Regions from separate parts of the Peribacillus sp. TH27 genome, predicted to be linked through region 1. Evidence: riboswitches for the same ligand, from Rfam matches in the RefSeq annotation. Region 1 holds a riboswitch; the other holds the start of a gene.

Evidence for each region. A riboswitch is a leader RNA that binds a small molecule or an ion and turns the genes downstream of it on or off. The one in region 1 is predicted to bind magnesium.
Region 2: another riboswitch for magnesium. It lies ahead of mgtE (magnesium transporter); the one in region 1 lies ahead of corA (magnesium/cobalt transporter CorA).

What each region holds. Positions count from the first base shown of each region.
Region 1 covers NZ_JAEKEV010000002.1:1,048,354-1,051,789, reverse strand. The annotation lists gene JFU24_RS06365 (hypothetical protein) at 1-126, shown strand, start outside; gene corA (magnesium/cobalt transporter CorA) at 683-1,654, opposite strand; M-box (ykoK) riboswitch at 1,875-2,036, opposite strand; partial or broken gene JFU24_RS06355 (cation transporter dimerization domain-containing protein) at 2,859-3,029, opposite strand; gene JFU24_RS06350 (S-Ena type endospore appendage) at 3,187-3,436, opposite strand, start outside.
Region 2 covers NZ_JAEKEV010000002.1:1,614,772-1,618,207, forward strand. The annotation lists gene JFU24_RS09170 (DUF2306 domain-containing protein) at 1-185, opposite strand, end outside; gene mgtE (magnesium transporter) at 370-1,728, opposite strand; M-box (ykoK) riboswitch at 2,014-2,179, opposite strand; gene JFU24_RS09180 (sulfate/molybdate ABC transporter ATP-binding protein) at 2,317-3,381, opposite strand; gene cysW (sulfate ABC transporter permease subunit CysW) at 3,393-3,436, opposite strand, start outside.

The DNA.
Region 1 (3,436 bases):
TTCGTTGGCTGCATGTTTCTTGGTGGAGGAGTGGGAGATTTGTTAGGAAGTTCCCACAACGGATGGCTGATAGGAATGGGTGTTGGATTTCTTGGGATAGCTTTAACGAGACTGATTGGAAAATGATCTTCTGCAATTTGGCCCTTTTGCTGAATAAGGTTTCTAAGGAACACATGAATGCTCTATACTAGTTAACATAAAGTCAACTATAAGAAGATAGCAAAAACGCCAAACCCATATGGTTCAAGAGTTTGGCGTTTGTGTGTTTTTTATCCTTTATTCAGGATTTTATACAACCTTGATGTAGCAAGGGTTTGCTAGATGATCGATAAAAAGCCCTAGATTTACCACTAGAGCTTTTTCTATTTCATCTTTATTTATCTAATTATGAAAGCTGTAGGTTCGTAAAAGTAGACAATTCTGAACGGTGCTATTTCTTTACAAAACAGCCAGCTTTAGTGTTCGTTTTAGTAATAAAACAGTTTGCGAACGTTCGCAAATTAACATTAACTTTTACGAACTATGAATAAATAAAATTAGGTGTTGATTTCCATGAGTTTGCAGGAACATTTTCATCTAAATAAAAGGTACCCAACCTCTTTTGAAATGGGTACCCATTTTATCCGAAGGTACTCAAAAGATTACACCTTTTGGAGACCTCTTTAATTTGAATATTTTATAATTATAACAGGCGATTTTTTTTAAAGTATTTCCACATGCCCCAGGTTAAAATGACTAAGATCCCTAAAATGATAATCGTTGAGAATGGAGAATCTTGATAGGGTAAAGGAACATTCATTCCAAAAAAACCGGTTACGAAAGTTAATGGTAACATTACGGTTGAAATGATGGTCAAAACGTTTAACTTTTCAGAGGATTTTGCGTTAATAATGGAATAATACGTCTCCAAAGCACTGTTTACAAGATCTCTGTACGTTTCAGTAGAGTCCACTATCCTCTCGAGATGGTCAATTAAATCCACATAAAACGGCGCATTTTCTTCCCGTATTTCAAACTTCCACTTTCCGTCCACAGTCATGAAGATCCTACGCTGAGGAAGGATGACGCGTCGAATTAAAATGATTGTTCTTTTTAGTGCAAGGAATTCTTCTGTCACTCCCCTTATTTCTTCATCGTAAATCTCATCTTCTAGTTCATCAATACGGATGTTAATGCGGTCAAGAATCGGAAAGTATTCATCCGTTATGCCGTCTACAAGAGCATACAAAAGAAAATCTGCACTCTTATCCATGTATTTTGTGTTCTTAGAACAAATCACATCCATCTGGCCAAGCCATTTCAATTTTTCTTTATGGATTGTCACTACGTAATTGGGGCCGACAAATACGTTTAACTCTAGGGTCGTAATTTCCTTATCTTCTTCCTCGTTATACCGAAGGGCATGTAAAACGAAGAACTGGTAATCTTCGTAGTTGTCAATCTTAGCCCGAGGACTGTCATGCAGGCAATCCTCAATTGCTAAAGGGTGAAAATCAAAAATCTTTGCCACTTTATATAATTCAGGGGTTTTTACATCGTAAATATCGATCCACAACAAATTATTAGGATGTTTTAAATGCTCTTGCACGTTAGATAGGTTAAACTCAGTGGTCATCTCTTGGTTCTCATGATCGTATAAATACATTTTAATCATATTACATTACACCTCGCGTTATAGATCAAGGCATTAAAGGTTATGAGTCTTCTTAGTTGTTACAAGAGGACATGAACACCTTCGTTGCCTCTTTCTTGTTGTCGACTTGCGTTTTTCCAACGAATTGGGGTCGTCAGTGCCCATGCATTCCTCACCTCCAAAATATAAAGGCTCCTTTCACACAGAAAGGAGCCCATAAAAAAACAAAAAAAATGCTTAAATGTTCTCCCCTTGTTGAGTTTTAGCATTGTATAGCATAGGTTTTACCAGCTACATTAAGAAAAACCATAATCCGATTTTTCCTGTTGACCCATCGGCGCCTTTCGACATTTTTGGGATGCAACGTATCTCTATACAGGAGCCTCACCTAACAGAAGACTATTCAACTAAAGTTAACCCTAAGGTTAGAAAATAACCATTAAAAGATGAGTTCACTCCATTTATAGAGGTAATTGTTTGGGTAAGACAAGATTGCTCAATGGATTTGTTTTTCGATGTTTCGCAGATGATAAGGAGTTTCAAGCGTTATTTAGTGATAAAGAATACTATTAAGATGAGTTCCCCGGTAACATGATGGCTGCTAAAAAGGTTGGTCCTGTGTCTTCAGTAGCTCCAGTCGCTTGAGGGGATAAATGATAATAATACTTTTTTATTTAAATCATGTTTGCGTTAGAAGAGGTTATATCACCAGTTTATGTAAAAGGATGAAAAGAGTTTGGACAAGTACCTAAATAGAAAAATTCATTGGAATCGAGGGTTCCAATGGATTTACTTCTGATAAGGTGGTTTATGTAAACTAGCTTGCTTGTTTGAATGACTTATTAAAAACAGCGAGACTTTGTTAAATAAAAGATTGGAGGAAGATTAGCTATCGCACCTCCAACCTTATTGATAATCACTTTGGAACTAATTGTTTATTAAGATTTAAACAGAGTATTTGCAGATATTTTTTGAAGGACGGGTTATGGTACTAATTCAGTGCCGTTTAAAAAAGAGGTTTATTTTTTTCTTTAAGGGGTAGCGTCAGGAAAATGCGGTTTTACAACGTTAAGGAAATTACAATATTAAAAAGGCTAATTTCTCACATTAAATTGAGAAAATAGCCTTTTTTCATTACTCCATTGAAGCGATCTATTATGAAAGAACAATCCTAGCACACGGGAGTTGCAAATAGAAGAAAGATAACATATTAATTGTTAACTTATTAATTTGGCTCTACATGGACATGAACACGATACACTCCGTAATCTTTAACTATTATTTCCTCCACATGGGGTGAAATATCATGAGCTTCTTTGATATCTAACGTAGAATTAACAAGAATGACAACATCTATCACTTCATTATTTCCGTAGTTTCGCTCTTTAATTTTTTTATGCAACTAACGGGGCAGGTTAGCTGAAGAAGCCGACCAATAAAGGTCGGCTTTTTTCATACTATTTTGCAGCAGCCTTCGTAACCGCCGCCGTATCCTGAATAATCATAAAGCAGAAATTCAAAGGCTCAATGGTGAATTGGATTATTCGTCTTAACTAAGCGCATTTTACGCAATAGTGCAAATCTAATACTAAACTTCCTGTTGCGTTGGCTTCAGGTGTTGCTCCTGTAAGACTTTCGATAGTAATGGTTTTCAAATCTTCAACGAAGATCGTTTCCGAGCGACCAGGTGTAACAACGATGGTTGATGTCGTGACTCCCGTTGTATAGTCAACATTAAAGACGGAAGAAGTACTGGTATTAACTACGGTAAATGAACCATTTATTACTAACCCCGTTGGATTA
Region 2 (3,436 bases), 570 kb from region 1:
GACCAGTTCACGATTGCCATTACAAGAGAGGTTATGAAAATTACAAGATACCCACCATGATACACTTCTCCAATGGTAGTATGATTGCCTTTCTTTTTCTTTGCTATTGATGCTATCGCCCCTGTCAATAAACAAACACTGCCTGCAATAATGTGAATGACAAGCAGAACAGTAACAATGTCCATTCAGTTATCGCCCCTTGAGATAATTTGATTATTTCTATTACCATTTTTCTGCAAATAATTGGTTGAATATGTTAACATTCATTATTACTATTCTGCTATTTAGCGTAATATCCATTATTTCAAATTATTATAATTATTTATTTTTAAAGAATACCACGAAGAACAGAATTTAATCGTGGTTTTACTACATCAATTTTGAAATAAACATTGTTGCAATGCCAAAGTAGATAAGTAACGATAGTATATCATTTAGTGTTGTAATTAATGGACCAGAGGCCACTGCTGGATCGATGTTGAATTTATATAATATTAGAGGAATAATGGTCCCAGCTAAAGTCCCAATAATTAGGGTCATAACTAATGAACTTCCAACCACTAACCCTAGAACAGGATTTCCTTGCCAAACAAAAGCTATAATGGAAATTAATATTCCACAGGTAATGCCTATTATCAATCCAACTTTAAGTTCTCGGATAATAAGTCTAAAAACAACTCCTTTATCCGTATCAGTAGTAATTAGACCTCTTACAACAACAGCTAATGATTGAGTACCTGTATTTCCAGTCATCCCTGCTATCATCGGCATAAAGAAGGCAAGTGCAACAACTTTAGACAATGTTTCTTCAAAACCACTAATAATAGTTCCAGACACTAATCCGATAAATAAAAGTAAAATAAGCCAGGGAAGTCGGCGATACGCAGCCACATGTGCCTTTGTGTCAAAATCAATAGCTTTACCAGATGCCGAAAGTTTTTCAATATCTTCGTTTGCTTCCTTAATGACAACGTCAATAATATCATCAACGGTTACAATTCCTAATAACTCATTATTATTATCTACAACAGGAATTGATAAAAAATCATAACGCTCAATAACATGTGCTACCTCTTCTTGGTCTTCATAAGCGAATACGGAGATAACTCTACTGTACATAATATCTTGTATTTTTTCATTCTCATCATTTATTATTAAATCTCGATATGAGACTACACCTACTAATTTTTTATCGTTATCAATTACATACAGATAGTTAATCGTTCCCGAGAACTCCGCAAATATTTTAAGTTTTTCAACTGATTCACGAACCGTATAGTGTTGAGGGATCCACACAAAACGGTTTGTCATTATTCGTCCTGCCGTTTCAGGGGGATAATTCATGATATTTTGTACGATTTTAGATTCTTCTTGTTTCATACCTGAAAGAAGTTCTTCAATTTTATCCGGAGATAGGTTCTCTAACAATGAAGCTAAATCATCATTATCCATTAGATCCATTACTTGACCTGATTTTTCAATTCCTAATTTAGTAAGAATTTTTAATTGATGTACTTTTTCAAGTTCCTGTATTAGTTCCGCGATTTGTTCTGGAGTAAGAAACAATAAGAAACGTGTATGATGTTTTTCTGGAAGCCCCTCAAAAATTCGAGCAATATCATAAGGTTGGAGTTCTTCTAATATTGCTTGAAATTCTTTCTTTTTTCCTTCTTTTAATGCTTTTATGATTTGAAGAGTTATTTGGTCTTCAGTCATGTCTTTTATCATCTTCGCCACTCCTTTTTTGAGGAGCAAAAAATATTTCCCCTTAACGATATATTAAAAGTAAGAAAAATATTTTATAATTCCCCTTCCTTAATCTTTGTATTTATTTGATATTTATTATGCTTCGAGTATAAGGTCGTGAATAGTTATCCACTATCCTCACCTCCCAGAAAAATATAAAAACACCTCCATTACAAATGGAGGTGTTCACACGGTACATTTACGTACATTTCTGAATGACAAATACACATACGTACATTGTCTGAATGACAAATACATAGCAGAAATCCTGTTCCTCCATTCGTAGAGCTTTAGCACTGTGTGGCATAGGACAACGCCAGCTACATTAAAAACCACCTTATGTCGATGGTTTCTGTTGACCCATTGGCGTCTTTCGACATTTTTGGGCAGTAGCATATCTCCTACACAGGAGCCTCACCTAACGAGGATATTTAGTTTACCAATCCACTCTAAAAGAGTTTCTTTTAGAAGTCAATGTTTTTTTATTAATAAAATTAGATATTGACGCTAGTTAATGATAATAAAAAAACCGCTAATTAGCGGTTTTTTGGTTAACTTATCGACTTCCTGTTAGATTCCAGCCATATAGTCAACAAAGACCTTCAATTCTTTGGGCCGGACAAACACTATTTCTCCTTTTTTTAATTCAAGATTATTATATTGTTCTTTAGTAAGTTCGATTTCAAGCGGTTCATTTATATCCTGACGAATCACTTCAATACGGACAATAGGTCCAATTGTATGAATATGGTCAATAACAGATGCAATCGAATCCGTTTCTAATGATTCTCTTTCTATGATAAAGTTATGAGCTCTTACATAACCAGTACTCTCTCCATCCTCACTGTCTGGAACATGTATTTCCACATTTCCTGTTGCCAATTTCCCTTGATGAACCTTGCCCTTGAAAAGATTGACACTACCGAGAAAATCGTAAACAAATGGATTCTTGGGTTGATCATATACTTCTTCCGGAGTTCCAATCTGTTCAATTTTCCCTTCATTCATGATTACAACTCGATCAGCAACATCCATCGCTTCTTCCTGATCATGTGTTACAAAGACACTCGTAACATTGAATTCATCATGAAGTCTTCTTAGCCAACGCCTAAGTTCCTTACGCACTTTAGCATCCAGTGCCCCGAATGGTTCATCAAGCAAAAGAATATTCGGCTCTACAGCAAGAGCCCTTGCCAATGCCACACGCTGACGCTGGCCGCCTGATAATTGAGAAGGATAACGGTCCTTATATCCTTCCAACTTAACTAGCTGAAGCAATTCTGTAACCTTTTGTTCAATCGCTGTTTTACTAGGTCTTATTTTTCTTGGACGAACCTTTAAACCGTAGGCAACATTATCAAAAATGGTCATGTTGCGAAAAAGAGCATAATGCTGAAAAACAAAGCCCACATTCCGATCTTTCACATGCTTATTGGTGTAATTCTCTTCATTAAATAAGATATTTCCGTTCTCTGCCTGTTCAAGTCCAGCAATGATACGTAGCAATGATGTTTTTCCCGAACCAGAGGGGCCAAGTAGCGCTACAAGCTCCCCGCTTTTTATTTCCAGATTGATATTTTGGAGGGCTTGATAAGACCCATAATATTTTGTAACATTTTCGATGACGATACTCATTACTTTCCCTCCTAACTTACTTTTGATGATTTAAAGTCTGTTTTCCATTCTATGA